DNA from 4 places in the Priestia sp. D51 genome. Region 4 is predicted to be linked to each of the others. Evidence: riboswitches for the same ligand, from Rfam matches in the RefSeq annotation. Region 4 holds a riboswitch; each other region holds the start of a gene.
What was found. Region 4 has a riboswitch for S-adenosylmethionine ahead of ACNHOZ_RS19710 (phosphoadenylyl-sulfate reductase). Riboswitches for the same ligand answer to the same signal wherever they lie in the genome.
Positions count from the first base shown of each region.

Region 1: another riboswitch for S-adenosylmethionine. It lies ahead of metE (5-methyltetrahydropteroyltriglutamate--homocysteine S-methyltransferase); the one in region 4 lies ahead of ACNHOZ_RS19710 (phosphoadenylyl-sulfate reductase).
Region 2: another riboswitch for S-adenosylmethionine. It lies ahead of mtnK (S-methyl-5-thioribose kinase); the one in region 4 lies ahead of ACNHOZ_RS19710 (phosphoadenylyl-sulfate reductase).
Region 3: another riboswitch for S-adenosylmethionine. It lies ahead of ACNHOZ_RS22780 (MetQ/NlpA family ABC transporter substrate-binding protein); the one in region 4 lies ahead of ACNHOZ_RS19710 (phosphoadenylyl-sulfate reductase).

Region 1 is NZ_JBLTIR010000002.1:955,714-963,538, forward strand. It holds gene ACNHOZ_RS11895 (hypothetical protein) at 240-371, shown strand; gene ACNHOZ_RS11900 (GNAT family N-acetyltransferase) at 394-894, opposite strand; gene ACNHOZ_RS11905 (acetate uptake transporter) at 1,039-1,656, opposite strand; gene metE (5-methyltetrahydropteroyltriglutamate--homocysteine S-methyltransferase) at 1,799-4,093, opposite strand; cobalamin riboswitch at 4,244-4,432, opposite strand; SAM riboswitch class I at 4,512-4,622, opposite strand; gene ACNHOZ_RS11915 (hypothetical protein) at 4,703-4,954, opposite strand; gene ACNHOZ_RS11920 (hypothetical protein) at 5,213-5,383, opposite strand; gene ACNHOZ_RS11925 (metallophosphoesterase family protein) at 5,540-6,415, opposite strand; gene ACNHOZ_RS11930 (sugar porter family MFS transporter) at 6,856-7,825, opposite strand, start outside.
Region 2 is NZ_JBLTIR010000003.1:663,840-671,664, reverse strand. It holds gene ACNHOZ_RS15245 (pyridoxal phosphate-dependent aminotransferase) at 1-300, opposite strand, end outside; gene ACNHOZ_RS15240 (carbon-nitrogen family hydrolase) at 413-1,195, shown strand; SAM riboswitch class I at 1,287-1,437, shown strand; gene mtnK (S-methyl-5-thioribose kinase) at 1,573-2,745, shown strand; gene mtnA (S-methyl-5-thioribose-1-phosphate isomerase) at 2,781-3,839, shown strand; gene ACNHOZ_RS15225 (hypothetical protein) at 3,963-4,202, shown strand; gene ACNHOZ_RS15220 (hypothetical protein) at 4,277-4,441, shown strand; gene ACNHOZ_RS15215 (methylated-DNA--[protein]-cysteine S-methyltransferase) at 4,442-4,945, opposite strand; gene ACNHOZ_RS15210 (PAS domain S-box protein) at 4,965-7,121, opposite strand; gene ACNHOZ_RS15205 (LutC/YkgG family protein) at 7,407-7,825, opposite strand, start outside.
Region 3 is NZ_JBLTIR010000006.1:221,171-228,995, forward strand. It holds gene ACNHOZ_RS22745 (LLM class flavin-dependent oxidoreductase) at 1-302, opposite strand, end outside; gene ACNHOZ_RS22750 (MetQ/NlpA family ABC transporter substrate-binding protein) at 324-1,175, opposite strand; gene ACNHOZ_RS22755 (methionine ABC transporter permease) at 1,216-1,869, opposite strand; gene ACNHOZ_RS22760 (methionine ABC transporter ATP-binding protein) at 1,808-2,890, opposite strand; gene ACNHOZ_RS22765 (MetQ/NlpA family ABC transporter substrate-binding protein) at 2,946-3,773, opposite strand; gene ACNHOZ_RS22770 (methionine ABC transporter permease) at 4,353-5,018, opposite strand; gene ACNHOZ_RS22775 (methionine ABC transporter ATP-binding protein) at 5,019-6,032, opposite strand; gene ACNHOZ_RS22780 (MetQ/NlpA family ABC transporter substrate-binding protein) at 6,045-6,863, opposite strand; SAM riboswitch class I at 6,944-7,060, opposite strand; gene ACNHOZ_RS22785 (transporter substrate-binding domain-containing protein) at 7,528-7,825, shown strand, end outside.
Region 4 is NZ_JBLTIR010000005.1:4,859-12,683, forward strand. It holds gene cobA (uroporphyrinogen-III C-methyltransferase) at 1-466, opposite strand, end outside; gene cysC (adenylyl-sulfate kinase) at 558-1,157, opposite strand; gene sat (sulfate adenylyltransferase) at 1,170-2,321, opposite strand; gene ACNHOZ_RS19705 (inorganic phosphate transporter) at 2,374-3,453, opposite strand; gene ACNHOZ_RS19710 (phosphoadenylyl-sulfate reductase) at 3,473-4,186, opposite strand; SAM riboswitch class I at 4,440-4,542, opposite strand; gene cdaS (sporulation-specific diadenylate cyclase CdaS) at 4,856-5,482, shown strand; gene ACNHOZ_RS19720 (VOC family protein) at 5,580-5,963, shown strand; gene ACNHOZ_RS19725 (potassium channel family protein) at 6,031-6,819, shown strand; gene ACNHOZ_RS19730 (YugN-like family protein) at 6,829-7,233, opposite strand; gene ACNHOZ_RS19735 (glucose-6-phosphate isomerase) at 7,334-7,825, opposite strand, start outside.

The DNA of each region.
Region 1 (7,825 bases), on a different contig from region 4:
TCACTCATCTCTAAAATGTAAAAAACTTTTTACACTCATATCTTATATTATCTTCCTTGTTACTGTCAAATATGTTTGACAAAGTAGCGTCTTTTACATAACTGAAATAGAGGTTAGAACAAAAGTAGGTTAGTTGAAGGACAAGGCGAACGAGTTTGGTTAAGAATTCACCTCTTGCTAATTTTTTTATGGGTATGATGAACGTAGGTTTCGTGTATGTAGGTGCTTCTAGCTGATGATTGGAGGGCAAGGCGAAGACTCCTGCGGGAAAAAGCGGAACAGGTGAGACCCCGCAGGAGCGCAAGCGACGAGGAGGCTCAGCGGCCGCCCGCGGAAAGCGAAGCCTTGCACGGAAATCATTAGCGGTGTAACAAGCAATTCATAGTAGTAACATTAAAGCTCCTTACTCATATTAAACCACTGCACGCCTGCATGCTGGGACTGCGCAACTCCTTGATTCACATATCCATTTTTTTCGTAAAACGGAATCAATTCTTCTTTACACGTTAAAGTCACCGTTACGCGCTGTTTGTTCCGCGCTTGTTTTTCAAACTCTTTTAGCAGCATACTGGCGATTCCTTTATGATGATGCTTGGGGTTTACAACGATACCTAAAATACTTTGATAACCGCCTGTCTCAGGGTTGGAAATCGTTTTTTCAAACAAATCATCCGTAATAAACGGAGCTGAAATGACGGGTCCGTTCACATATCCGATTATTTCTTCATTTTCTTCGGCGATGATAAACGTATCAGGAATGGTTTTAATTCGCGTGATAAATGCATCTTTTGAGGCAGCTTCTTCAGGTGTAAACCCTTTGTTTTCTAACGTAATTAATTGGTTTAAATCTTTTTCATCCACTTGTCTTATAATCATTGAAACGATTCCTCTCATTATGTATTTCTCTTTTTTCTCTAAAAGCTTCTATTATATATAACTATCTCTTTCTACTATATATAAAAATGCCCAAACAAAAAAGGATTGACCTCTGCATCATACAGAATTCAACCCTACTTCGCTTTTTAATGAACGTCTTGATTATTTGATAAATGCCCCAAACGGCTTGCCCACTGGAAGCACAACTCGACCGTAGTGAGTATTTAATACAGCCGCTGCAGATCCATAGAATGAAAACAGAGCAATTAATAGCTCTGACACTGCTGCTAGTAAGTGCGTGTATTCATATGCCACACCAAATGTACTTAGCGATAATCCAATAAATAAGAAATCAATTAATACAAAAATAATAAATAATACTTTATGAGTGCCCATTGCTCCAATCGTCATAAAAACGCTGAAAATTAAGTAGCCGACAAAAGCAAATGCGAGCTGCTTCGGATCCGCTTCTTTTGCGAGCGCTTCTCCAAATGCGCCAAGCTGAATAAGCCATGTCATCGCTACACCTAGCCAAAATAAACCGAAGGCACCAAAAGCCGTTGCGCCGAAGGTATTATTATGTTTGAAATCTTGCATAGACGCAATTAGCTGCCCTATTCCGCCTAAAAAAATTGCCCATGGCAATACCAATGAAACACCATCGGTTACCCCAAGCTTTTGAAACGATGCAACAAGTGTCACCATGGCAAGTCCGAATAGGCCTAGCGCTGATGGATCCGCTGTTACAATTTTAACGTGCTGCGTGCTGTTGTTACTCATGTTGTACCTCCCTGATTTTAAAAACACCTTTAAAAAGATACAAAAATCTACGGGAAGTGTCAATGGATATTTTTGGCCTTTAAAAAACCCATAAGACCAAGCAGTGTAGCGTTTACACTGCTTGGTCTTGACTTTCTTGTTATTAAGCGTTTTGTAATAAATTTTTTCTTGTTTGTTTTGCAGACTCAACCATCACTTTTAAAGCTTCCACCGTCTCGCTGATTCCTCTTGTTTTAAGACCGCAGTCGGGATTAATCCAAAACAATGCAGGATCAAGCACTTTTAGAGCGCGGTCAATGTTTCGTGTCAGCTCTTCAAGCTTCGGTACGCGCGGGCTGTGGATATCATATACGCCAAGTCCAATTCCCTGGTTATACGTATGTTTTTCAAACGCATAAATTAATTCACCGTGGCTTTTGGACGTTTCAATGGAAATCACGTCGGCATCAAGCGCTTTGATCGCATCAATAATCTCTTCGAATTCCGAATAGCACATATGCGTGTGAATTTGCGTCTCGTTTTGCACCGATACCGTGGCTAATTTGAACGCATACACCGCGGCGCTCAAGTAGCTTTCCCAGTTTTCTCGTTTTAACGGCAGTCCTTCACGCAGCGCCGGTTCATCTACTTGAATCATTGAGATGCCCTGACTTTCAAGTGCTTCCACTTCTTTTCTAAGAGCAAGCGCAATTTGATTTGCCACGTCGTAGCGCGGGATATCATCACGCACAAATGACCAGTTTAAGATCGTAATCGGCCCCGTCAGCATTCCTTTAACAGGCTTATTGGTTAGAGACTGTGCGTAGACCGTTTCTTTGATCGTCATCGCCTGCTCGTACGAGACATCTCCGTAAATAAGCGGCGGCTTGACGCAGCGAGAACCGTATGATTGCACCCAGCCAAACTTCGTAAACTGAAAGCCTCCTAATTTTTCACCGAAGTATTCAACCATGTCCGTACGCTCAAACTCTCCGTGCACAAGGACATCTAAGCCGATGTCTTCTTGAATTTCAATCCATTTTTTGATTTCAGCGTTAATGTACGCTTCATACGCTTTGTCGCTTAATTCTCCTTTACGCCACTTTAGACGCTCTTTTCTCACTTCTTTTGTTTGCGGAAAGCTTCCAATTGTTGTCGTTGGAAGAAGCGGCAGTTGAAACGCTTCTTGTTGAACGCGTTGACGTACGTCAAACGGCGCTTGGCGCTCTGCTTTATAGCTGTCCAGCTGCTTCAGCTCTTTTTGCACGTCTTGGTGATTTCGAAAAGATGATCCATTTAATGCTTGAATCGCCTGTTTGCTTACACTTATTTCTTTTTCAATTGCTTCTTTTCCTTGCTGCACCGCTTTTGTTAAAAGCGTGATTTCCTTTAGCTTTTCATCTGCAAAAGACAGCGCGTTTTTTAGAATTGGCTCAATGGTTTTTTCGCTTTTCACCGTGACAGGAACATGTAATAAACTTGATGAAGGCTGCAGAATCAAACGGTCTTTTGATACAGCTTCTTCAATTTCACTGATTGTTAAAAGCTGTTCGTCCAAGTTTTCACGCCAAATGTTTCGTCCGTCAATCACTCCTGCTGCCAGCACTTTATCAGTCGGAAACCCATATTTATTAAGCGCCGTGAGATTTTCTCCTCGGTCATGTACAAAGTCTAAGCCAATTCCTTCAACAGGAAGAGACACAACTTCTTTGTAGTAATCAACGCTGTCAAAATACGTTTGCAAAATGACTTTTACATTCGGTGCCGCTTTTTTCAAAGCTTCATAGACTTTTTTATAGAGCGCCAGGTCTTCTTTTGATAGCGTTGTAGCTAAAACCGGCTCATCTATTTGTACCCACTCCACGCCTTCTGCCTGAAGCTCAGCTAAAATAGTCGCATACAGAGGAACAAATTGTTCAACTACTTTTTTAAACTCACTTTTTTTATATCCTTTTGACAGCTTCACAAATGTTACTGGACCTAAAATAACGGGTTTGCCTTTGATATTCAGCTTTTGTTTTGCTTCTTTGTAAAATTGAAGCGGGCGATTTTCTACAAGTGCCGGCGTACATTCCTCAAGCTCGGGTACGATGTAGTGATAATTTGTGTTAAACCATTTTGTCATCGTAGAAGCTACCGCACCTTTTGTTCCTCGCGCGATGTCAAAATACGTTTCAAGCGATACCGGGCCTCCGCTATATTCAAAGCGCTTTGGCACCAAACCAAACATAGCGGCTGTATCTAACACGTGATCGTATAAGCTAAAATCGCCGACTGGAATTAATTCAATTCCTGCGTCACGCTGTTTTTTCAGATGTCCTAGACGAAGAGCTTCAATTTCCTGAAGAAAGATATCTTTCTCTAGTTTTCCTGCCCAAAACTGCTCAAGCGCTTTTTTCCATTCTCGTTTTTCACCAATTCTTGGATAACCTACATTTGAACTTTTTACACTGCTCATTTTTTCCACTCCCTGTATATTTTTTTATCGCTAAACTAAAAAATCTCTCTTTTCGAAATGAAAAGAGAGATGATACGCATACTTAACTAAAGTTGAGATAGCCTGTTTTTCTCAACACGTATTCCTCACTCCTCTCTATATCCCGTAGAGCTTAAGTGCATACAACAGGCAGGTCTCCTGACTTAGGTTCATCGCTTCCTATCCCTTCCCATTTCAACATGAAACAGTGGTTAATAAGTTGCTCCCCATTACAGTGGCGGGACCGCGCCGGCTTTTCACCGGTCTTCCCTTTTAAGCTGCGTACATTCGTTACACAGCACCTGATGCATTTCTATGAAATTGTTCATTCAAAACACCTTTACATAAAATAAAAAGCCTCTCTATTATGAATAGAGAGGCATAGTATCTATGAAATCCTCTCTTATTTTTCAAAGCTGTACGCTTTGCAGGATGTAGCACCTTTTTAACAAGATTGTTAAATGGTTGCCGGGCTTCACAGGGCCAGTCCCTCCGCCTCTCTCAATAAGAGTTTTAATTGTTTATAATATTTTGAATGTAGAGTCATCTTAACACCTTACATTTATGTTGTCAAAAGAAATTTCAAAAAAATTAGTTTTCAGGAGGCGTTGACGCTAATTTTTGCCTTAATAATTTGTAATCATCTTTTCGATGTGTTTCGATCAAGTCTTTTGCTCCTTGATGATACCCTGAAGAATAGATGTACTCTACCGCCGTTTCGATAAGCATTCTCTTTTCTTCCGCACATTCTCGGTCCATTAGGGGGAACAGTCTACCTAAAAGGTCATTTAAATCTTCCTTAATAAAACGATTGAGTCCTTCTTGCATCTTTTCGTTTGCCATGATAGCTCCTCCATTTGCTGTGTATGTTTTAAGCCTCTATAAACACGCATTTCACTGTGAATGTTAAGATAAAGTTAAGTCATTAAACAGTATATCAAGTGAATATTTTTCTTCAATTACATATGTAATACAAATATATGACAAATATAGAGAATATATCATCATTCACTATCTATTATAACGCTTGACTGGGCCTTCTGCTACAAGGTTTCGTACGGTTTTCCAAAAGAGGTTGAGACATAACCAAGTGAATCCAATCTAAAGGCAAATGGGATACATGAGCTGAATCGCTTGTGACACCGCAGTTGATTTCCGTACAAGACTTCGCTTTCCGCGGGCGGTCGCTGAGCCTCCTCGTCGCATAAGCTCCTGTGGGGTCTCACGTGTTCCGCTTTTCCCGCAGGAGTCTTCGTCTTGTGCTCCAATCACCTGCTAGAAAGACCTATACACATGAAATCTACGTTTACCCTAATAAAAAAATGAACCACTAATCAAGCATCTTGATCAATGGTTCATTTTTCATTTCGCCTAAAACCCTTTTTTCCCAGCCTCTTTTTTTGAACCTTGCTTTCTACTTTCTTGTTTTTACAAACAACTTCTTCGAGGTCGTCCAAAATCCTTCCAAAGAAGAGGTCCTAAAATGTCGTACCGGCTAACAAAAAACTCCGTAAAATTATAATTATTTAAAATTAAAGGCGGTTCAAAGTCAAGGGGAGCACCCGCGCCTCCTGATAATACAAAATCAGTACCTCTTCCAAGCGTAAACGACCCGTTTCTGTTTTTTCTAATAAACTGCTCGTCATACGCATGCACGTGGCTGACTAACACTTTTTTCACGCGATGTTCTTGAATTAAATCAAAAAATTCTTGACTTTGAGGAGTCGTTACAGGAAAACCTCCCAGGTCTGACCATCGGCCAATATTTGGCTGCGCATGCATGGCTACAACGGTATTACGAGGAGCATCCTCTAGCTGCTGCTCTAAATAATTCAGCTCTCTATCTGTAAATCCATATATTTTATTCTTGGGACTGATGATATTATTTAATGCGATGCACCGGAAGTTAAAGACAGGAATATCAATGACCCAGTGCACTTTTCCGATAGTGGCTCTGAAGTTTTCGAGGTTGCTTTCTTCAAGGTTTAATTCATCATGATTCCCTACGCATACAAACACGGGAATGTTTGGTGCTATTTTTTCGACAACCTTAACAAAGTGCTCCAAATACCTCTTTTCTCCTGTATACACGGTGTCTCCCCCATGAATAATAAACAGCGGATTCAATTCCACCGCCTTTTTTAACACAAGCTCAAATTCACCGCTCATCGTGTAACAATTATCGTTTGGTCCGTCACCTCTGCTGTCGCCCATAAAAACAAAGTTGAATGGATCTCTCGGATTTAATTGTTTAATTCTTTGCTTTAATAACTTTTCAGAACGTTCATGAAGCGTCAAATTCATCAACTAGTTAATCCTCCTATTACTAAATAAAATTGGTTAAAAGTAAACAAGCTTACTTATTTATATGGAAATTTGCTGATGAAGGTCACTATCTTCTTGTAAGAAGAACGCACATTTAAATGAGTTTCCATAGCCTATCTATTCTTTCATTTTGTTAAGCACGGATAGGACAACATAAAAGCTAGAATCTCAGTATCTATTAATAAGAGCTGGAGCATAATCCAAAGACGAGCAAAGGCCGACATGAGCTGAACCGCTTGTTGCCCCGCAGGAGTCTTCGCCTTGCTCTCCAATCAACTGCTAGAAGAAATGAAACAGCTGAAACCTGCGTTCACCATAAAAAACGAACCACTAATCAAACACTTTGATTAGTGGTTCGTTTTTCACTTCGGCTAAAATATTTTTATCTCAGCACCTTACATTTGAAACATTTACGACAATTAAACATATTTATTACGCTCAACTGGACTTAACGAATTTCTTTCAGAACGAGCTGCCATGTCTGTTTCAATTTGCTCTAGGCTGCGCCCTTTAGTTTCGACAACTACAAAGCGTATGAAGAATAATCCGAGAATACAAATGATCCCAAACGTTGAAAAGATCACACCTAAGCTAAACTGATCGGCTAAAATAGGAAACACAAGCCCTACTGCAAGCGATCCTGTCCAGTTAAAGGCAGATGAAATACCAGCACCGATTCCGCGTACAGAAAGCGGGAAAATTTCTCCTACAATGATCCACGTAAGCGGCGCCCAAGAAAACGCATAGCACAGGATAAAGCAGCAAAGTGCAATTAACGTAACCCAGTTCACGACGGATTCATTAACGCCTACTGCTCCAAGAATAGCCGGGGTAAAAAAGGAAAGAGCCATTCCCGCTCCGCCAACCGTAAGAATAGTACGGCGATTAAATTTATCAACAAACTGCAGAAAAATAAGTGTTGTCACAACGAAGATTACCCCAACAATAACCGTAAAACCAGCAGCTACCTGCGGCGCTAAACCAACTTGACGGGCAATGCTTGTTGCATAATAAACAATCGAGTTTGAGCCTTGAATTTGCTGAAAAGTTGCCATTCCGACACCGATAATTAATGCTAAACGAAACTTTTTATGAAACAGCTGTTTAATGCCTGATTGTTCATGCACAGCTACGCTTTGAATTTCAGATACTTCAGCTTCGACTTCCGCTGCTGAGGAACGAAGCGTGCGCAGCACTTCACGCGCTTTATCTGCCATTCCGTTTTTAATTAAGTAGCGAGGTGACTCCGGAAGCTTGATCATCCCGATGCATAAGACAATTGCAAAAATACCGGCGCTGCCAAGCATTAATCGCCAGCTGTTTGGAACCGGCTCAAAAATAAAGGCTACGATATAGCTTAACAATAACCCAATTACAATCATTAGCTGA
Region 2 (7,825 bases), on a different contig from region 4:
AATAGCTACTTCTTTTTCAGGATCCACATCAACGCCATATTCTCGTTTATAAAAAGTCGCAACGGCCTCTTTTAAAAACTGGTGCCCCCGAAATGGAGAATATTTATGATGTATAGGATTAGCACTTGCTTTTTGGAGTGTTTCTACAATATGTGAAGGAGTAGGCTGATCAGGATTTCCCTGCCCTAAGTTAATAACGTCGTGCCCTTGGGCCATTACTTTTCCTACCTTGCCTACAAGTGATGCAAAAAATTGTTTTGGTAAACTTTTTAATAGTTCCGATTGCTCAAATTGTTTCATCATCGCACACCTTCTCAAAAAATTCTTGAAATTCTAGTCACAAATAATATATTGTAATACTCAACTTGTAAAGTCATTTTTTTCAACTACTACAAAAAGGACGGATGATAAAGTGAGTGTAAAAATCACGTGTTTGCAGCTTGATATTGCGTTTGGAAACCCAACTAAAAACCGAAAATATATTCAACAAAAAATGACGGAAGCTCTAAAAGAAAACCCTGACATCCTTGTGCTTCCTGAGCTATGGGATACAGCTTATGATTTGACGCGGCTAGACGAAATTGCCGATGATGAAGGACAGCAGGCCAAGCAATTAATCTCTCAATTTGCTAAAACGAACGAAGTAAATATTGTGGCAGGTTCGATCGCGAAAAAAACAGAGCAAGGCGTCACAAATACGATGTATATTTTTGACCGAAAAGGTCGTGAAGTGTCACAATACAGTAAGCTGCACTTATTTAAATTAATGGATGAGCACCTCTATCTAGAAGCAGGAACAGCAAAAAATCTTTTTACACTTGAACAGTCTTTATGCGCAGGAGTTATTTGTTACGATATTCGTTTTCCAGAATGGATTCGCGTGCATACTAGCAGCGGAGCAGAAGTCTTATTTGTTGTTGCTCAGTGGCCGGCTCCAAGACTTGCCCATTGGAAAGCACTGCTCATTAGCCGCGCAATCGAAAATCAATGCTATGTAATCGCGTGTAATCGTGTAGGCCAAGATCCTAATAACACATTTGCCGGACATTCCTTAGTCATCGATCCGTGGGGAGAAATAATCGCTGAAGCTGGCGATAGCGAAGAACTTTTAAGTGCTGACGTTAACCTAGAACTTGTAAAAGAAATTCGCAAACAAATTCCTGTCTTTACAGATCGCCGCACAGAATTTTATTAATTATGTATTGACAGCCGTTTTTTTGCATGATACGATTTTCACCAGATATCATAAAATATTCAAACAAATCAAAATTGAATAAGTAATCGTACTCTTATCAAGAGTTGGCTGAGGGATTTGGCCCTGTGAAGCCCAGCAACCGACCGTCATTCCATCCTAAGGTGGATCACACCCGTAAAACATGTTTTACACAGGCACGGTGCTAATTCCAACAGAAAGTAATTCTTTCTGGCAGATAAGAGGTTTGAACACTACAATCAAGCCTCTTTCCAACGAAAGAGGCTTTTATATTTTCTAAAATTATAAAAGCCTCCATATATTCTTAAACCTATTAACTTAGTAAACAAATCAGTTTAATAAACTATGGAGGGGTTCCGATGTCAACAATAAAAACAGAGAAATATCAGCCATTAACAGAAATTTCAGCAATCAAACTTGTGAAAAAGCTAGGTCTTTTTGATGCCACAGAAGCACTGACTGCCCGTGAAATCGGTGACGGCAACTTAAATCTCGTCTTTCACATCATAAATGATCAAACGAATAAATCCATTATCGTCAAACAAGCACTTCCCTATGCAAAAGTTGTAGGCGAGAGCTGGCCTCTATCCTTGAACCGTGCCACGATTGAAAGCAATGCGCTCAAGCAATTCGGTGCATTTACCCCTGAACTCGTACCAGCTGTGTATTACCACGATGAAACGCTTGCTGTTACGGTCATGGAAAATCTGTCTCATTTAACGATTTCCCGCGCCGGACTTATTCAAGGAGAAAGTTATCCCCTGCTTTCACAGCATATCGGTTCTTTTCTAGGACATATTGCGTTCAAAACGTCGGATTTTGCCTTAAAGCCTCAGGATAAAAAAGAAGAAGTCGTCAAGTACAGCAATCCGGACTTATGCAATATTACGGAAGATTTAGTTTTTACAGATCCTTTTTTTGATATCGATACAAATGAATTTGAAGAAGCGCTGCGTCCTGATGTAGAAGAATTGTGGAACGATGGAGATGTAAAGCTACAAGCAGCAAGATTAAAATATAAATTTTTAACAAATGCCCAAACGCTAATTCACGGTGATTTACATACAGGAAGCATATTTGCTAGCAGTCAAGAAACGAAAGTGATTGATCCAGAGTTTGCTTTTTACGGTCCGTTTGGATTCGATTTAGGCCAATTTGTTGCGAATTTATTTTTAAATGCTCTTTCTCGAAAAACAGATCGCGAACCGTTATTTGCACACATTACGAACACATGGAACGTATTTAAAGATACCTTTACTGCGCTTTGGCATTCTGAAAACACTGAACCTTTCGCTAAAGATGAGCGCTTGTTACATGAAATTTTAACGCAAACGTGGCAAGATGCTGTTGGGTATGCAGGGTGTGAAATCATTCGACGTACGATTGGCTTAGCTCACGTGGCGGACTTAGACGAAATTTCTTCAGAGGAAAGAAAAATTAACGCTAAACGTACTGCGTTAAAAATTGGACGCTATTTACTTCTGCACCAACAAGACGTTTCACCAAATGAATTTGAACATTTACTTCGATAACGAATAATGTACACAATGAAAGGATCGGTATCAGCATGACAAATACACTATCACTTCCGCGCTCAGTGGAATGGAATGAATCATATATTACTTTATTAGATCAGCAGCAGCTTCCTGGCAAAGTTGAATATATTAAGCTGCAAACCATTAAAGACGTATGGGATGCTATCACTACCTTGAAAGTACGCGGAGCCCCTGCAATTGGCATTACGGCGGCTTTTGGTCTTGCTCTTTCTGCGCTTAGCTATGACACGGATTCAGTCAAGGAATTTAACAAAAAGCTAGCTCTAGATCAACAGTATTTAGCTAGTTCACGCCCGACTGCCGTCAATTTATTTTGGGCACTGGAGCGCGTAGCGAAAAGCGCTGAATCCGCTTCGTCCGTTAATGAAGCTAAAACAAAAGTTGTTCATGAAGCGATTCAAATTCAAGTAGAAGATGAAGAAACGTGCTACCGAATTGGAGATCATGCCCTTTCTTTATTTAAAAAGAAAGATAAAATCATGACAATATGTAATGCTGGTTCAATTGCTACAGCTTATTATGGAACAGCATTAGCACCTTTTCACTTGTCTAAGCAGCGCGATATTCCGCTTGAAGTATTTGCTTGTGAAACAAGACCCGTTCTTCAAGGTTCTCGCTTAACAGCATGGGAACTTCAGAAGTCGGGAGTAGACGTTACGCTGATTACGGATAATATGGCTGCTCATACCATTAAAACAAAAGGAATTAATGGGATCATTGTAGGTGCTGACCGCATTGCAGCAAATGGCGATACGGCTAACAAAATTGGAACGTATGGACTTGCTCTTTTAGCGAAAGCATTCGGTATTCCATTTTACGTAGCAGCGCCGCAGTCCACATTTGATTTATCTATTCAAGACGGAAGCAGCATCCCTATTGAAGAACGTTCACCTAAAGAAGTAACGCACATTGGAGATACGCAAATTGCTCCAGACGGAATCTCTGTGTACAATCCAGCTTTTGATGTGACGCCAAGCGAACTGATTACGGCCATTATTACAGAGCATGGAGTTATCCATTCCCCGTCTTTTGAATCCATTCAAAAAGTTTTGCTGCAATCTGCTCAATAACAAGAGGCTGGGACAAAAGTATTTTGTCCCACTGCAAAACGAACCACTAATCAACGTGTTGATTAGTGGTTCGTTTTTTTGTGATGGTAAATATCGTTTTATCTGTTTCGTTCCCTCTAGCAGTTGATTGGAGGGCAAGGTGAAGACTCCTGCAGGAAAAACCGAAGGGGTGAGACCCCGCAGGAGCGCAAGCGACGAGGAGGCTCAGCGGCCGCCCGCGGAAAGCGAAGTCTTGCACGGAAATCAACTGCGGTGTCACAAGCGGTTCAGTTCATGTATACGAGTTGTTCATCTTTAGATGACATTGATTTTGTTATGTCTCAACCTTTTTCATTAAACAGCGCTTTTTGGCTGCATTTGTAACACAATTGTAACAGTACTCTCTGCTTTTTCTACATATATTATAGGGGATTCTTTTTGAATAAGGAGGAGTAAAAATGAGTGCAGAGCAAAAAACGGATAAAAACAAAGCGTTGAATCGTAAGCAGCAATATCAGCTATTCGATTTATCCAAAGATGAAGAACTAAATTCCCTCCCTTCTCCTCAGCAAATTGACGGTGTTTTTGTGCAGGGAGAAGGCTGGAAATTAGACGGTGAATAGTTATTTTAACTCCAGAGCGCCTTTTGCTACATTTCTTTCAAGCATTAATAGTTTTTCTTTTATATGAGTTTGGGAACCTGCATAACCTGTTAAAGCTCCATTTTTACCAATAACACGGTGACAAGGTAAAATAATAGGCAGTGGATTTCGACGATTCGCTTGTCCCACAGCCCTTACGGCTTTAGAGCGATTAACAGACTCCGCTACATCACTATAAGACCACGTTTGTCCATAAGGTATACCTTTAAGCGTTAACCACACTTCTTTTTGAAAGTCTGTTCCTTTTATATCCAAAGGCACATCAAATGTTAGCGTGCGCCCTTCAGCATAATCCTGAAGCTGCCGCTTCGCTTCTTTCACAAGGTGATAATTCTCGTCATGGACAAGTTTTTTAAGCTGCTCGTTGTGATCATCACTATCAAACCAAATATGTTGAACCCCTTTTTCCGAGGCTACAATATAAATTTTCAAATCAGAAAATAAGTTCATTTCTCCATAGTACATACTCGCTTATCCTTTCTAATTAGGCTGGAAGAATAACACGAAAAGCTGTTCCTTCTCCTATTTTGCTTTCCACTTCAATTCGCCCTTTATGTTCTTCGATAATTTTATATGAGACCATCAAACCGAGCCCCGTTCCTTTTTCTTTTGTCGTATAAAATGGCTCTCCTAAGCGCTTGATGCGCTCTTCGGGCATTCCGTCTCCTTGATCTCGAATGGAGACCGTCACGTAGTGCGGCTCTGTAGAATAGACTTCAACAAAAATTCTTCCCCCGTTTGACGTGACTTCAATTGCATTTTTAATTACATTTATTAGTACTTGTTTAATTTGGTTCGGCTCGCAGTATACCATTGGCAGCTGAGGGGACACACTTAGTTCAAACTGAATATTTTCTAAAAGCGCTTGAGCATTTAATAAATCAATCGTTTCTTTAACAACCGCAGCTAGATTTTTCTTTTCGAACTTTACGGCCTGTGGCTTAGCGAGTACTAGAAACTCTGTAATAATAGTTTCGATTCTTTTTAATTCGGATTTAATAATATCAAAATAAAGAGAGTGATCTTCTTGAATGCTGCTTTCTAGCAGCTGAACAAACCCTTTTAAAGCCGTCATCGGGTTGCGGATTTCATGCGCAATCCCAGCTGCTAACTGTCCGACTACTTGAAGCGTATCCGATTTCCGAATCTGCTCCTGCATTTGATTTCGTTCCGTTACGTCTCTTAAAAGCGTCATATATAGACCTGGCAAGATATCTTTTTTCGTAGAGAATTCGATATTTTTAACTTTTTCGTTCCCCGTAACGTACGTAATCTCTCCTTCAGCTTCCCCTTTTTGCTCAATTGTTTCTTTATGCTCAATGACCGCATCTAAATTCGCTGAAGAAATAAAATCCTCCATGGAATGCGCACAAATCTCCTCTTTGCTGAGTTCGAGAATATCACAAAGAGAAGAATTCACATCAATAATATTTCGCTTGCCGTCCCATAAAACTAACCCATCGATCGAACCATTAAAAATCTGTCTGAATTTCTCTTCGTTATTCCGAAGCTCTTGTTCGATTTTTGTACGTTCACTAATGTTTCGAAAAATGGTTAAATGGTCTCCTTCTATAATGCCTTTTTTCCCCGTGAATTCCAACTGTTTGATTTCTCCATTTGGCATGTAAAAAGGAAGCTGATTGCGAATTTCTCCTTCTTTTTGAAATGTTTGCAGCATTTTTAATGCACTAAAGCTTTGCTTATCGATAAACGTATACAAATTACTTCCAATCAATTTGTTCAACGGCAGCTCAAAAGTACGGGACGAAGCAAGATTAGCGTTTAAGATTTCCCCATCGTCTTTCCAAATCAAAATGGCTTCAATCGCATTTTCAAAAATAGCCCTGAAATTTTTTTCGCTTCTCAACAGCTGCTGCTCCATCAGCCGTTTTTCCGTCACGTCTCTCATAATGGACATATAGTATTGACTGTATATATTAGCCGTTGTGGTAAATTCAAAAAAAGTAACGTCTCCATTTTCGAGCTTAATCGGCAGCTCACCGCTTGTCTTTCCTTCTTGATGCAGAGTTCTCCATAATTTTTTCACTTTATAATGATAAGTAGGTTCTACAAGCTCCTCTAACGTTTTGGTTAAAAGCTGTGCTCTTGTATAATTTAATCGCTCGCAAAATGAAGGGTTCGCGTCGATAAGCTGACCAGTTCGATCAAAAATAACAATTCCATCTACCGCTTCATTAAATACATCCATAAACATATGATGACTAATAAACCTTTCATTTTCCATCATCTTGTGCTGCGTAATATCTCGAAATGTACACACAATAATGCCCGACATGTGACTATGTTTGTGTGAAGTAAATTCAACATGTTTCATCATGCCGCTTTGAAGCGTCATCGCGCCTTCATATTTGAAATAGCTTTCTTCTAAAAGCGCTGGATAGTACGCTTCAATCATGTCATACGGAAAATACATGAGAAAATCTTTCATTTGATACGTTAATAGCTCATCCTTTGTTTTTTCAAACAGCCCGCAGGCTGATTCATTGGCATTTATAACTTGAAAATACTCATCAAATACGACAATGGCATCTAATACGTCATTAAAAATAGCTCGTAGCTGCTCTAATTCACCTTGCTGCTTTTGCGCAGCTTCAGATGTTAATTCTCTGTGTGGTGACATGCTCATTGCTCCTTTCTTTTGCACTTCCCATTTCCCCACCTTTTATCTATAGACTTAGTATTCTACAAGATTTGCTTTTTACCTTTTTAAAATTAGTCACGTTTATTCAAAATGCGACATTTCTTCACATTCTCCCGTTATTTAAAAAAGGAGCATGAATAAAAGAGGCTGGGACATAACAAAATGAAACCTATGCTCAACATAACAAAGAAAACGAACCGTGAATCAACATGTTTGATTCACGGTTCGTTTTTCACTTCGGCTAAAATACGTTTTCCCCAGTCTCTATCGATCATTCACTACAATATAAGTGGCTTGAATAGGTCCATGCACGCCAACGACTAGATTCATTTCAATATCAGCTGAATTGCTCGGTCCCGTAATAAAGTTAATGCAAGAAGCAATCGTTTCTCCTCGCTCTACTTTTTCATGAATCATTTCAGCAGCTTGTGTCATGCGAGGGACAATGGAGCTTTGAGGAATGATCGCAATATAAGTGGCCGGCAGCAAACTGACCGATCGTCCTTTTGCAGCGCTGCTGAACAAAACAACTGTGCCGGATTCCGCTAGCGTCAAATCACTGAATGTGATGCCTACATTTGCTTGTTCAGCTAGTTTAATATTCTCATCGCCTTTTGCAGAATTCCATACATGAAGGCTACTGCTTGTTTCCCATTTCTCCATCAGCAGATTCAATCCATATT
Region 3 (7,825 bases), on a different contig from region 4:
TTGTAAGTAGTTGAAGATGTGGCAACAACGCCAATTTTCTCAGTAGCTGCTGCCATTGCTGTAATGATGACAACAGGTTCAAATCGATTTAAAATCTGAGGATGTGACTCTGCATTTACTGCTAAACTGTCGGCAATAAACGCAATATCAAATTTCCCTCTTTCGGCGGTTTGTGCAAGTTTTTGATAAACAGAAACGTCGATACTTGCGTTAGGCTTTGAATCAGGATGACGCCATGAAGCTACATGCATACCTGTGCCAATCAAATAAGCGGCAAGTTTCATTTTTCGTTCCTTGGCCATTTTCCCACCCCTATTTAGTCCTTATTTTGTTTCATACGTGTCTTTATACGTATTCAATTCTTTCAAACTAATAAACGTCGGAATATAATTTCCTTTGTATGTTTTTTTAATAAAGGCAGCCGTACTTTTGGATTGATACACTTTTACTAGCTTCTTTAAATACGCTTTATCCTGATCTTTTTTTCTTGCAGCGATGACATTAATATAGGGCTTCGCTGTTTTGTTTTCATGAATGAGTGCATCTTTTAAGCTTAGACCTGCTTCTACAGCTACACCGTTGTTAATAATGGAAGCCGCCGTATCTTGCATAACGCGGGGGGTGCTTGCAGAATCAACGGGAACAATCTTTAAATTTTTAGGATTGCTTTTAATTTTATCCTCTCCTCCGTTACCATCAAAGCTTTCGACCACTGTAATCAAATCTGCTTCTTGCAGCAAAATTAGTGCTCTTCCCCAGTTGGAAGGGTCATTTGGAACAGCAATTTGAGCACCATTTGGAATGTCTTTTAATGATTTATATTTTTCAGAATAAAGACCTAGAGGCGCAATGATCGTCGTTCCAATTGGCACAATATCGGTTCCGTTCTTTTGATTAAACAAATCTAAATAAGCAACGTGCTGAAACGCATTTACATCTATTTCTCTTTCGACTAAGGCTTGATTAGGATCATAAGCTGAAGAAAAATTTACAAGTTCTATATCCAGCCCTTGTTTTTTTGCTTTCTCTTTTATAAATTCCCACGTCCTAAGTTCAGAGCTTCGAATGCCTACTTTAATTTTAGCTTCTTTACTATTGGCACTGGATGAGGAATTAGAACATCCTGTTATGGCGAGGATGAACAACAGCAGAAGCAGGAATATCGGTTTTTTCATTTATAACTCTCCTTTTAAAAAACTTGCTTCTAATACGTTCTTACACTCTTCTAATCTTGCGTTCTATAACGTTTCCTAAAGATTGAATACCTTGAACAATAATAATAAGAAGCACAACGGTGACTACAATGGTAATCGTGCTGAAGCGCTGATAGCCGTAAGTAATAGCTAAATCGCCAAGTCCGCCGCCTCCGATAGCACCGGCCATTGCCGTTGCTCCAATTAACCCAATTGTGACAGTTGTTAAGCTTAAAATAAGAGAGGGAAAGGCCTCTGGAATTAAAAAACGGAATACAATTTGAGCTTTAGAAGCACCCATCGCTTGCGCTGCTTCAATAATACCTTCATTTACTTCAAGCAAAGAATTTTCAACGAGTCTAGCCATATAAGGTCCAATATGTAAAACTAGCGGAACAATAGCTGCCGTTGTACCAATAGTCGTTCCGACGACGAACCTTGTAAATGGGATAATCGCTACAAGTAAAATAATGAACGGAATCGAACGAAAAATATTTACAATAGGATTTAAAATTGAAAAAACAACTCGATTTTCAAGGATATGCCCCTTGCGTGTTACAACGAGTAAAATCCCTAAAGGAATGCCAATTAAGGCCCCGAAAAGCAAGGAAGCACTAACCATGTACAGTGTTTCCCACAAAGCCGCTAATATCAACTCTTGGCTTACTTCTAACATTTGCAACCACCTCTTCCATTTTTATATTTTGCTGCAGTGCATATAGTTCAGCTCTGTCTATTTCTTCTTGTGTGCCAATTAATTCAATAATTAAATGCCCAAATGGAATGCCCTGTAACTCCGTAATGTTTCCAAGTAAAATGTTCACCTGTACATTAAAGCGCTTTGATAAGGTGGAAATCACAGATTGACCGGAATTGCTGCCGAGAAAATTAATCTTAAAAATCTTCTGATTTGAATTTGTAGTTTGTACTAATTCATACATGTTTTGCGGAATGTCATCTCGAACAACGGACTGAACAAAATTTTTAGCAATTTCAGTACGTGGATTTGAAAAAATATCAAATACATTTCCTGTTTCAATAATTTTCCCGTCCTTCATCACAGCGACACGATTACAGATTTGCTTAATGACTTCCATTTCGTGTGTGATTATTACAATCGTAATTTGATATTCTTCATTAACTTTTTTCAGCAATTTCAAAATAGATTCTGTTGTATGCGGATCTAATGCGGAAGTTGCTTCATCACATAATAAAATAGAAGGGTTTGTGGCTAATGCACGTGCAATGCCCACTCTCTGTTTTTGACCTCCTGACAGATGATCGGGATATGCACCTGCTTTGTCTTCTAAACCTACAAAATGAAGCAGCTCTTCTACACGTATCTTTATGTCTTTTTTTGGTTTTCCACTTAATATAAGGGGCATTGCTATATTTTCAAACACTGTTTTTGAATTTAATAGATTAAAGTGTTGAAAGATCATGCCGATTCTTTTTTTATTTTTTCTTAGCTCTACTTCAGATAACGTTGCTAAGTTTTCTCCATCTACTATGACTTCACCTGACGTCGGGTACTCCAGCAGGTTAATCGTTCGAAGCAGTGTGCTCTTCCCCGCCCCGCTTAATCCAATTACTCCAAATATGTCTCCTTTTTGTATCGTTAAGTCAATGTCTTTTAGAGCTTCAACTTTCTTTGAGCCACTCTCGAATATTTTTGAAACACATTGAAACTTTATCAAAAGAAACCCTCCTTTTCTTTCAAACTGTTATTCCTATTTCTTTTTTACTCCTATACTAGAAAGCTGGAACGACTGCGCCATCATATTTGTCATTAATAAACTTTTTAACCTTATCTGTAGTAAGTGCTTTTGCTAAACGTTGAATATTTTTATCATCTTTTTTCTCTTTCGTAGTCACTAAAATATTCACATAAGGAGACTCTTTCTTTTCAATAATTAACGCATCTTCAGTTGGTTTGAACCCGCCTTCAAGAGCGTAATTTGTATTGATAGCTGAAGCTTCTACATCATCAAGAGAGCGTACAAGAAGCGGGCCGTCTACTGCAACAAAGTCTAGCTTCTTTTTATTCTTCGAAATATCTTCAACCGTATAAGAGCTACCACTAGGTTTCTTGTTTAATTCAATGATTCCATTAGCCTCGAAAAGCTCTAGTGCACGTGAAAAGTTCACCGGATCGTTAGGAACAGCAACCTTTGCTCCTTTGGATAAATCGTCAATTGATTTTATTTTTTTTGAATACACTCCAAAAGGTTCAATATGAACGTTTTTCACGCTGACAAGATTTAATCCACTGTCTTTATTCGTTTGCTCTAAGTATGGCGTATGCTGAAAATAGTTGGCATCTAATTCTCCATTTGCTGTTTGTTCATTTGTCTGTATGCCGTCTTTAATATTTACAATGTCCAACTTTATACCTTCTTTTTTTAAATCAGGTTCCACATACTTTAAAATTTCGGCATGCGGCGTGGAAGCTGCTCCCACTTTAAGAACTATATCTTCTTTCTTGTCACTATTTTGACCAGATGCTTTTTCTTTATTTCCACACCCTCCCACAACAGTAATCACTGCTAATAATGCAAAAAGCCATACAAATTTCTTCATTTCTCTCTCTACCTCCACTATTTGTGATGCATTAAACATATAGCGTTAATCTGCTGCCACTAAAAAAGACAAAAACTCTCAGGTAACCCCCGTCATTTTTGTCTCCATTCGTCTGGTCGACTGTTCTATTTAAACTATATGTTTAACAAACATTTTCAAATCCGATAATTCCAATAAGAATTTTAAATCTTTTGAAAAATATACCAAACATCTTTTTGACTGTCAATTTAGTATTTTTAAACCGTGAGATTACATATTTCATGCTTGCTCGCTATACTTAGGTGCTTTAATCAAGCATTAGATAAAAAATCTAGACAAAGTGTTTCTACAGCCCTTCTGGTCAACCAGAGGCTCTTCAAGCGTATCAATAACGTTGGAAGAGCCTCTTTTGTTTTATAGACAAGCAATAAAATTTTAAGATGAAATGAGGAAAATCCGTTAGAACCATTCAGCAATCAACAGAAATAGTACTGAACACTTGTCGGTCATTAACCCGTTAATTATAGAAGAACTAAAAATGTGTTTCATTTAAATAAAAAGCTCACGCACCTATAATGCGTGAGCTTCTTATTTTTATAGTCAGCTGTCTTTTTTTAACTTCCTTGCTGAATAATTCCCCAAGGATTGTATCAACTGAACAATAATAATCAAAATTAAAATGGTTGTATACATAACAGTCGGCTCAAAACGTAAGTGTCCGTATTGAAAAGCTATGTCTCCAAGCCCTCCTGCTCCAACAAGCCCTGCCATCGCCGTCGCTCCAATAAGACCAATAGTAGCTATTGTCAGCCCAAGAATAATACCTGAACGTGCTTCTCTAACAACAACATACCAAATAATTTTTGGTGTTGAGATTCCCATTGATTGATAAGCTTCTATAATACCTTTATCTACTTCAAGTAATGCAGATTCCATTAACCTAGCTATATAAGGGGCTGTATACACAACTAAAGGGACAATAACACCTTGTACGCCAATTGTAGTACCAGCAACTAGTTTAGTGAATGGAAGGATGAAAAATAATAAAATGATAAAAGGAATGGATCTAATAATATTAATAATCCAGTTGCACGTTCGATATACCCACACATTTTCAGCTTGACCACCTGGTCTTGTCATTACTAAAAAGATTCCCATTGGTAAACCAATGATGATGGCAATAATTAACGAGATAATGGTCATCGTAGCAGTTTGCAATAAACCTTCCCAGATTACACTTCCCCACTCATTAAAGAAAGCAGCCATTTAGTTTACCTCCTCTACAATTACGCCTTGATTTGTTAAGTATGTAATCGCTTGTTCATATTCTTCCTTTTCACCGCGTAAATGAACGAGTAACTTACCCAGAGTGTGGTTTTTTAGCTGTTCAATTCCCCCTGCTAATATGCTTGGCAATACATTAAATTTCCGAGAAACTAAAGCTAAAGCTGGTTCTTCTGAAAGCTCATTTCCAACAAAGTGCAAAGAAACCAGCTTACCGGTACTGCGATAAGACGCCATTATTTCAGACGGAATAGTGAAGGTATTTTCAGATTCTACAAAGCGTTTTGTTGTCGGATGCTTAGGGTTAGTAAAAAGGGAAACGACTGTACCTTCTTCTACGACGTGTCCATTTTCCATAACGGCAATTCGGTCACAAATGCGTTGTACCACATTTAACTCATGCGTGATTAAAAAGATTGTTAATCCAAGCTCTTTATTAATCTTTAACAGTAAGCTCAAAATGGCTTCGGTCGTTTCGGGATCAAGTGCACTAGTTGCTTCATCACTTAATAAAATCTCAGGTTCATGCGCTAGCGCACGAGCAATAGCAACACGCTGCTTCTGCCCGCCGGAAAGCTGTGAAGGATAATGATTTTGTTTATCTAAAAGTCCTACGATTGATAAATATTTTTCTACGCGCTCCTGAATTAATTTTTTGTTTACGCCTTCTAGCTTTAATGGAATCGCTATGTTGTCGTAAACTGTTGCCGTTTTTAATAAATTGTAGCCTTGAAAAATCATGCCGATTTTTCTTCTCGTTTTCTGCAGCTCTTGCTTACTTAGCTTTGATAGATTTTTTCCATCAATGATGACCTCTCCAGAAGTTGGTTTTTCCAATAAATTGATGCAGCGGATTAATGTGCTCTTTCCAGCTCCACTATAGCCAATAACACCGAATACTTCACCTTTATTAATCGTTAACGAAACATCTTTAACAGCTTCTACTGCTTTTCCGTTCACTTTATAGGTTTTAGAAGTTTTCTTCAGTTCAATCATTCTAGCCCCTCCTTAAAATGCCGGTACAACAGAACCTTTAAATTCTTTTTCTATGTATGTACGAATTGTATCTGAATGATAATATTTTTCCAATTTATCAATAATTTCATCTTGTTTATTCTCTGTACGGACAACAAAATAGTTTGGATATGGATTATTTTTTATTTTTTCATGATAGATTGCATCATTATTAATCGATAAGCCCGCTCCCATTGCGAAGTTTGTATTAATGGCTGCTGCAGCTACTTCATCCAACTGAGACGGAAGTTGAGACGCCTCTAACTCTACGATTTGAAGATCAAGCTTATTTTCAGAAACATCTTTTTTAGTAGCCGTTGTTTTCACACCATCTTTTAACTTAATAACTCCTGCAGATTCAAATAGTTTTAGCGCGCGGTATTCATTGCTTGGGTCGTTTGGTACTGCAATTTTATCTCCTTTTTTGAGCTCACTAACATTTTTAATACTATTTGCATAAATACCCATCGGGAAGGCTACTGTTTTGAACACATCTGTAATCTTATAATTTTTATCTTCCACTTGCTGCTTTAGAAAAGGTAGAGTTTGATAGTTATTGCTATCTAAATCATGTTGATCTAATGCTGTATTAGGAGTGTTATAGTCGTTAAAGACTTTTACCGTAATATCAATGCCATCTTTCTTGGCTAATTTTTTCACCTGCTCTGTGATTTGCTGGTGAGGTCCACCCGTTACACCAATTGTAATTTTTTTCGAATCTAATGCTTGTGCTTCTGATTTGCCGCAGGCTGCTGATACCAACAGGGATGCTGCTACTAAGGTAAGGCCAATTGCTTTTGTTACTTTTTTCATGTTTTTATTCTCTCCTTTATTTTCTCCATAAAAAAACGCCTCCCTCAAAGATTAAGAGAAGCGATAGTTTACGATCGGTTCTCTTATCTTCCAATGTACATACCATGCACATTGCTGGATTTAGCACCAAAACAATACATGTATTGTTAGGTTGCCGGGCTTCAAAGGGCCAGTCCCTCCACCGCTCTTGATAAGAGTTGTTTTTATAAAGTTTTATTTACATTAATTTAACTTTATTATCCGAAAATTGTCAATGTTTATTTTTAATATAATTTTTAGTATAGGAATAACAAAAGATTCGTATAATAAAAACTCAATTAAAAGATGATTTGTATAACTTATGATTTCTCTTTTCTTATTCTTATATAGTGAATAGCCTTCTATTACTTAAGCGAGAAGGTTTTTCTTTGTATTTATGATATTGACAAAAATAGGAATACACCGATATAATTCACATTAATTCTATCGGTAATATATATTTTATGAAAGTTGTAAGGAGTTTTACTTATTTTTTACTGTTAGAATATACTTCCTCTACCGTGGTAGTAAGTATATGTTCACCGCCTACTGGATCACCAATGGCACCGAAAAAGCTTTTTAGCAGCTTTTTCGGTGCTTTTTTATTATTCGTCAAACAGAAATTAGTATGGGGAGGAATAAAACGATGAAAAAATTATGCTTTACTTTAACTTTGGCAATTGGACTGATTATGGCTTTAGGAGGATGCTCTCAAAGCTCTAGCTCAGAAAATAGCGATAAAAAAGTAATCAAAGTTGCTTTGAGTGATGAAGTAAATCCGCCTTTTCTATTTACGAACGACCAGAATGAACCTATTGGATATGATATGGATTATTTAAAGCAGCTTGAAAAAAAGCTTCCAGAGTACAAATTTGAATACACCCTTGGAGAAGAAGAAACAAATTTGGTAGGTGTTTCGACAGGAAAATATGATTTCGCCATCA
Region 4 (7,825 bases):
ATTTGATTGCATCATGCTCGCTGTCTTTACGGTGTCCTGCTACAAAAGCAAAGCTTGCGCTGTATTCCCGGTGAGTGACAGGGATTCCTGCATAAGCAGCAGCTGCGATACCTGATGTAATTCCTGGAACAATTTCAAATGAAATGCCCTGTTGCACGAGAGCTTCTGCTTCTTCCCCTCCGCGTCCGAAAACAAATGGATCTCCGCCTTTTAAGCGCGTTACAATTTTCCCCTTTTTAGCGAATTTCACTAAAAAGTTATTGATTGTTTCTTGCTTGAGGGTATGGTAGTTTGGAAGCTTTCCGCAGTAAATAATATCAGCATCACTTTTAGCATACTCCAGCAGGTCCTTATTCACTAAACGATCATATAAGATAACATCTGCTTGCTGAATTGCTTTCAACCCTTTTAATGTAATTAAATCTGGATCTCCTGGTCCTGCACCGACTAGATATACTTTCCCCATGAATGCCTTTCACCCTTCCATCATTTCCACGTCTCCGCAGCGCTCCCAAATTTTAATTTGAATTAGAACAGCGGACAAAGTCCGCTGTCATTTAGATGAATTTTCGGTTAGATAAATATTCAATAACAGTTTGTACACATTCTTCTACAGACTGTGTACTTGTATTAATTGTTACTTCAGGATTAGCAGGTGACTCATAGGGAGAATCAATTCCTGTAAAATCACGGATTTCTCCGCTTCTTGCTTTTTTGTAAAGGCCTTTTGGATCTCTTTTTTCACATTCTTCTAACGGACACTCTACGTATACTTCCAAAAATTCATTCCCCTCTAAGATCTCACGCACTTGAGCGCGATCTTCTTGGAATGGAGAGATAAATGCTGTTAGTACCACTTGACCGCTGTCTACGAACAGCTTAGAAACCTCACCGATACGGCGGATATTTTCTGTACGATCTTCAGCAGAAAACCCTAAATTCTTGTTTAAGCCAAAACGAACATTGTCACCATCTAATACATAATTGCGAATATTTTTATCAAAAAGCGCTTTTGCCACTGCGTTTGCTACGGTAGATTTACCTGAACCCGAAAGGCCCGTAAACCATAATACAAAACTGTGATGATTATTTTGCTCGCGTCTTTCCTGTTTTGTAATTCCAGCATCATGCCACGTAATGTTTGTTGATTTACTCACTTCAACCGCTCCTTATTTTGAAGATACTTTTTGTTTTGCTAATCCCTTAATTAACACTTCAATTACTTCTTTACGGCTGAATGTGCTTGGTGGCACTTCTCCGTTACGAAGCATTTCACGTACCTTGGTACCAGATAGAATCATATGATCTTCCTTGCTGTGAGGGCATGTTTTCGTTGATGCCATCGCTTCACACTTCTTGCAGTAGAAGCTGTGTTCAAAAAATAAAGGTGTAATTCCTAATTCATCTGCCGTAAAGTTACTGAAGATTTTTTGTGCATCATATGTTCCGTAGTAGTCACCAACACCAGCGTGGTCACGGCCTACAATGAAATGCGTGCATCCAAAGTTTTTTCGAACCATTGCATGGAAAATAGCTTCTCTAGGTCCAGCATAGCGCATTGCAGCAGGGAAAACTGCCAAAGCTACACGATCGCTAGGATAATAGTTCTCTAAAAGTACTTCATAACTTTCCATACGGATATCTGCTGGGATATCATCTGACTTTGTTTCTCCTACAAGTGGATTTAAAAACAGGCCGTCTACAATTTCTAATGCTGTTTTTTGAATATACTCATGCGCACGGTGAACAGGGTTACGAGTTTGGAATCCAACAACCGTTTTCCAACCGCGCTCTTCAAATGCTGCTCTTGTTTCAGTTGGATCTAGGTAATACTTTTCAAAACGCGTTTTAGGTGTACGTTCTACAAGTACGATTGGACCTGCTACATATACATTTGGGCGTTCCATCATTTTCTTCACACCAGGGTGGGCAAGTTCTGCTGTGCGGTACACATTTTCCGCTTCTTTTTCTTTATTTGGCGTATATACTTCAGAAACTTCTAAAACACCATATGTCACACCGCTTTGAACTAGTTTTACTTTGTCGCCAATGTTTAATTCTTTAGCCTGCTCTTCTGTTACGGGAAGAGTAATAGGAATACTCCATACAGTTCCATCTGCTAGACGCATATTTTCAACAACTGATTGATAATCTTTTTCTCCTAAAAACCCCGTAATTGGGCTATAAGCACCAATTCCAATTAGTTCTAAATCGCTTAGAGCCATGTTGTCTACTTCAATTTCTTTTGTTAGTGACGTGTAGTCATATGTTGGTTGATATAAATTAATTAATTCTCCACCGTGTGCTTGAATTGTTGTCATTTTGTAAAATCCTCCTTAAGTAATTAACACAATATAATAAAAAGCACTTGAATCACGCAGTCATTTTTTCTTTTTCCGACTGCAGGCTTGCTCTTTTTCTTCTAGTCGTTCTAGCTAAGCTTAGAATACCTCCTGTAGCAATACATCCACTAGCTAGCACCACAAATGAATATAAGTCGCTTTCAAGTACTAATTTCACAAGAACATATGAGATTACGAGTGAAAATACAGGGGATACCACCCAAACCTTTAACATTTGAATGACCACTTCTCGCTGTTCTTTCGTAAATCCCGTTTTCGCTGCGCCTATTCCAATAATAGAAGACGTAGTGACCTGTGTAAGCGGTACTGGCAAACCAAACAGTGAAGCGACTGTAACAAGAGAAGCACCAGTACCCGAGATAATACAGCCTTCTCCTACAGAATAGCGAGTAATTTTTTTTCCGTTTGTTTCAATAACTCGGCCTCCTAGTAAAAGAGCTCCGAGCGCCACCGCCAATCCTCCTGCTATGACACCCGTTGTAGCATCCATTAATCCAGCTCCTACTAGAGGACCGACAGCATTTGCCACATTGTTCATTCCAGCTGAGAAGGCTTCAAAGAATCCCGTTGCAATAACTAAAATCGTTAAAACTCTTTTCCACTTTCCCTCTGCTTCTTTTTTATGCGCTCTGCGCTTTATCACTTTCCCAATCAAAAAAGCAATAACAAATGAAACTAGCGGAACAATAATCCAAAAAGACATGACAATTAAAAGTTTTTCTACATACAGAGATTGATAAGCTACCCCTACTCCAACAACTGAGCCAACTGTTACTTCACTTGTTGATAAAGGGATACCAATCAAATTCGCGAAAAAGAGTGACAGCGTTGCAGCAGCCAGAATGATAATAACTAATTCTACTGACAGCAGTTTTTCAGGTATGATACCTGAACTGATGGTTTTTACCACCTCACCGCCTCCGGTAACAGCTCCGAGCACAATTCCTACAGCACAGATGAACAGGGCCACTCTTCGCTTTTTAATTGCACCGGAGCCGTATGAAACGCCCATAGCAGCTGCTGCACCGCTTGCCCCAATATTCATTGCAAAAAAAAGCGCAATGATAAAGGCAACATATAAAAGCATCATTTATTCAGCTCTTTCGTATTTAAGATTCGTGTAATCCGCACTCCACTTTTTGTGTACCTGCCCATCTTCCTGAACGTAAATCGTCTACATTATAGGCAGGTGCGGTACAGGGCTCACAGCCGATACTTGGGTAGCCTTGATCATGAAGTTTGTTGTATGGCAAATCATGCTTATACACATAACGCCAAATTTCTTTCCATGACCAATGAATTAACGGACAAACTTTCACCTTCTTGAATTTCTCATCTTTATTAAAATAATTCGTGTTGGCACGAGACTCAGACTGCTCACGTCTCAAACCAGAAATCCACGCATCATAAGGAGCAAGGGATTCTCTTAGCGGAATGATTTTTCGAATTTGACAGCATAGGTTAGGCTGACTCTTCCAAAGCTCATCTCCATGTTTTTCAGCTTGTTCTGCAAGAGTTAAATCCGGCTTTTTCATATGAATACGTAAATCAGGGAAGCGTTCTTTAATTGCATCAATCACTTCATATGTTTCTTTAAAATGAACCCCTGTATCTAAAAAGACAATTTCAGCATCTTTTTTCACTTTTGAAATTAAATCAATTAACACGATTCCTTCGATCCCAAAGCTTGACGCATAAATAATTGAATCTCCGTAGGTATCATACGCCCACTGCAATGCTGAAAGGGCTCCTTTTGTTTCATCTTTACTGTCGAACTCTGGAAATGTATCGCTCCAGTTTTCGTACGTATATAAGTCTGCCATTTTCTCCACTCCAATTCTTAGTTATCCGCGTTATCCAATAAAAAAAGACGGTTTTACCCACTAGAATTGGATAAAACCGCCTCTAGTGTGTCTAGTCAGCGAAACTATTTAATTCTTACTTTGCTTCGGCGTGTTCAAAGGTTTGTTTTAAGTCGGGGTTTACAGTCATCGTTGTCCCTCCTCAAAATATCTCTTGCGCTATATCAAAATAAAAAGTCTTCCGTATTGAAAGACTGGGTAGGCAATAATTTTCACCTTATCTTTCAAAATGATACACACTTTGCTGGAATTAGCACCTTGCTAAGCAGGTTGCCGGGGTTCAGCGGGCCAGATCCCTCCACCACTCTTGATAAGCATTTTTTAAAAATTTTAGCATATTTAGAATATTTGTCAACATTAAAAATTATATATCCGATAAGAAAACTATACTTTAAATTCACAGAAATATCTATACTTTTATTTAAAACAACATATGTAAATTTAACCCAAATGTGAACATATCAGTTTATAAAACGCTTTCTTTTTTCCCCGACTTTTTATGTTCTCTTGCTAAATAAAATGCAAAATCTCTCTATAAAATTAATAACGGATTTATGAGCTTTACGGATAATTCACTCACATTAGCACACATTACAGATAACACTGACTGACAGATAGGAGCTATATAAGATGGAGAGACAACCCTTTCAATTAGACGATACAATTAAAAATAATGTGCGAACATATTTACAGCAGATTTCAACTGAAGCCTCTAATTTAATTAAACATTTAGACACGAGTGATCATTGTATTTTATGTGATTTTGAGGAGATGAGAAGGTTATTTCAAGATGTTCAAGCTACGGCCGCCTCTTATTACTTGCGTCATTACTTATCGCCTTATACATTTGAATACGCTGCTCTGTCCCTAGCTATTCATAACCTCTCTGAGAAACGTCACGGCGCTTTAATTGTCATTGAACGGGAACAAAATGTTGATCCTCTTATTCAAAAAGGAATGCCTATTCAAGCTCCTGTCAGCGCTACGCTAGTTGAGACACTGTTCTATCCAGGGACACCCTTACATGACGGAGCCGTCCTAATTAGAAATAATCAGCTTATTTCAGCTGCTAATGTTTTACCTCTCTCGTCTATTATTTCAACGAACAAAAAGTTGGGAACACGTCACCGTGCAGCAATTGGAATGTCGGAAAAATCGGATGCATTAATTTTAGTTGTATCTGAAGAAACAGGTAAAATTTCGTTTGCTCTTGATGGAAGCCTCTACCCTATTCACTCCAGCAAAAATATGATTTAAGAGCCCTTTCCTGATAAGCAGCCCTATCTTGACTTATCTATCCTTTCTCTTTAATATATTTCATAGTTTTTACATACTATAGATACGGGTGATGCATATGGCAATTTTAAAATTTGAACATGTAGGCGTTCAAGTAAAGGATATAGAAGAATCTATTGAGTTCTATACACAAAAAGTGGGATTGGAGCTCATCGAAACACTACCACATACCGATCCGTCTTTGAAGCTAGCTTTTCTAGGTTTAGAAGGCAATGTAATCGTAGAGTTAATTCAAGGGTATAACTCAAGCTTACCTAGTGAAGGTAAAGTTCATCATTTTGCGCTGGCAGTAGATGGAATTGAAGAGGAGTTTGAGCGTTTAAAATCAGCAGGCATTTCATTTGTGGAAGAAAACATTGTAACTTTGCCAAATGGAGCAAGATACTTATTTTTCTACGGTCCAGACAAAGAATGGATTGAATATTACGAAGTAAAAAGATAAAGATATCTTATACCTTCAGTGAAAAATGGTCATACTGTGGCTATGACTAATCACTGGAGGTTTTTTTATGATGGAATGGCTATTATTCCGACTTTTTCGTCGTTCTATTTTAGTGCGGCTTCTTTTTATTATCGGCTGCCTTGTTTTACTTTTCGGCATGCTTATACATTTCCTAGAGCCGCAAACGTTTGGGAATGTGTTTGAAGGAATTTGGTGGGTTATTATTACAATCTCTACTATAGGGTACGGTGATTTTGCTCCCACCACTACGATTGGAAGGTTAGCTGCAATTATTTTAGTCCTGGTTGGAACGGGATTTATTACTACTTATTTTGTCACGCTTTCTAAAATTGCTGTTTCCGCTGAGAGCGCTTATTTGGAAGGGAATTTAAAGTTTTATGGAAAAGATCACTTCATCGTTGTGGGGTGGAATGAGCGCGCCAAACTCGTGCTAGAGTCTTATCGCGACGCATTTCATAAAGAAGACATTGTTCTTATCGACGACTCTCTGACTAAAAACCCCATGATCTGTGATCGCGTTCATTTTATTAAAGGAAGTCCCTCTCACTATGAGGTATTAGAACTTGCCAATGCTCGGTGCGCAAAAAAAGTGCTGATTACTGCCGATCAGCATAAGACAGAAGAATATGCAGACATGAATACGATTGTTACGCTAGTCGCTCTGCAAGGATTGAACCCTTCTATTTACAGCATCGTTGAACTGTTAACAAAAAAGCATATTCAAAATGCGCAAAATTTAGGGGTAAATGAAATGATTAAAACAAACGAGTTGATTAGTCAGGTCATGTACGAACATATTTTTGTGAAAAAATTAGAGAGTTTAAGAAAAGAATAATCCTTTCAATTATTGAAGCAGCGCCTCTTCTGCCTCTCTAATTAGCTCTTCTCCTAAGCTGATATACTTTTCTGGAAATGAAGCGTCTGCGTCTTGGGGTTCTGCAAACTGGTTAAATGAAGCACCCACGTTTCCATTGTGAACATTGTCATCTAAGCCAATTTGATACTTATGTGAAAGTAAAAATGGCGTACCAATCTGTACGGTTGTTCCTTTAGAATCCAGTTCTCCATTCGTAGCTGTAAACGGGATGCGTAAAAACTGATAGCCGACTTCATCATTCATCTTATAGTCGAATGAACCATGATCATAATCCCAATTTCCTCCAATGTTATACCCAAGCGGCTTAAGCGTTTTTTCTAATTCATAAAGCTTGAATAATGTGCCGTCTAATCTTGAAGATAATTCAATCATCTTATCCCTCCTCTGTTTTAACATGTCCTTTTTCCAGCTTTTTATCCTTTATCTCAAAAGCAAAAAAGTTCACCTTCTAACAAGAAGGTGAACTTTTTATTTATTTCAAACGCTTTTCTAATTCTGCTTTTTTCTCTTCAAAACCAGGTTTTCCAAGAAGAGCAAACATATTTACTTTGTATGCTTCTACTCCCGGCTGATCAAATGGGTTTACGCCTAATAAATAGCCGCTGATTGCGCATGCTTTTTCGAAGAAATATACAACATATCCAAATGTATACTCATCTAGCGCTGGAATGTTCACAACTAAGTTTGGAACGCCTCCGTCTGTGTGAGCAAGCATTGTACCTTGGAACGCTTTTTTATTTACAAAGTCAACTGTTTCACCAGCTAAGTAATTTAGTCCATCTAAGTCCGCTGCATCTTCTTCAATTGTTAGCTCATGACGAGAATCTTGAACTTGTACAATTGTTTCAAAAATATCACGGCGACCTTCTTGTACATATTGACCTAAAGAATGAAGATCCGTTGAGAAGTTAGCAGATGAAGGGTAAATACCTTTTTGGTCTTTTCCTTCACTTTCACCAAATAA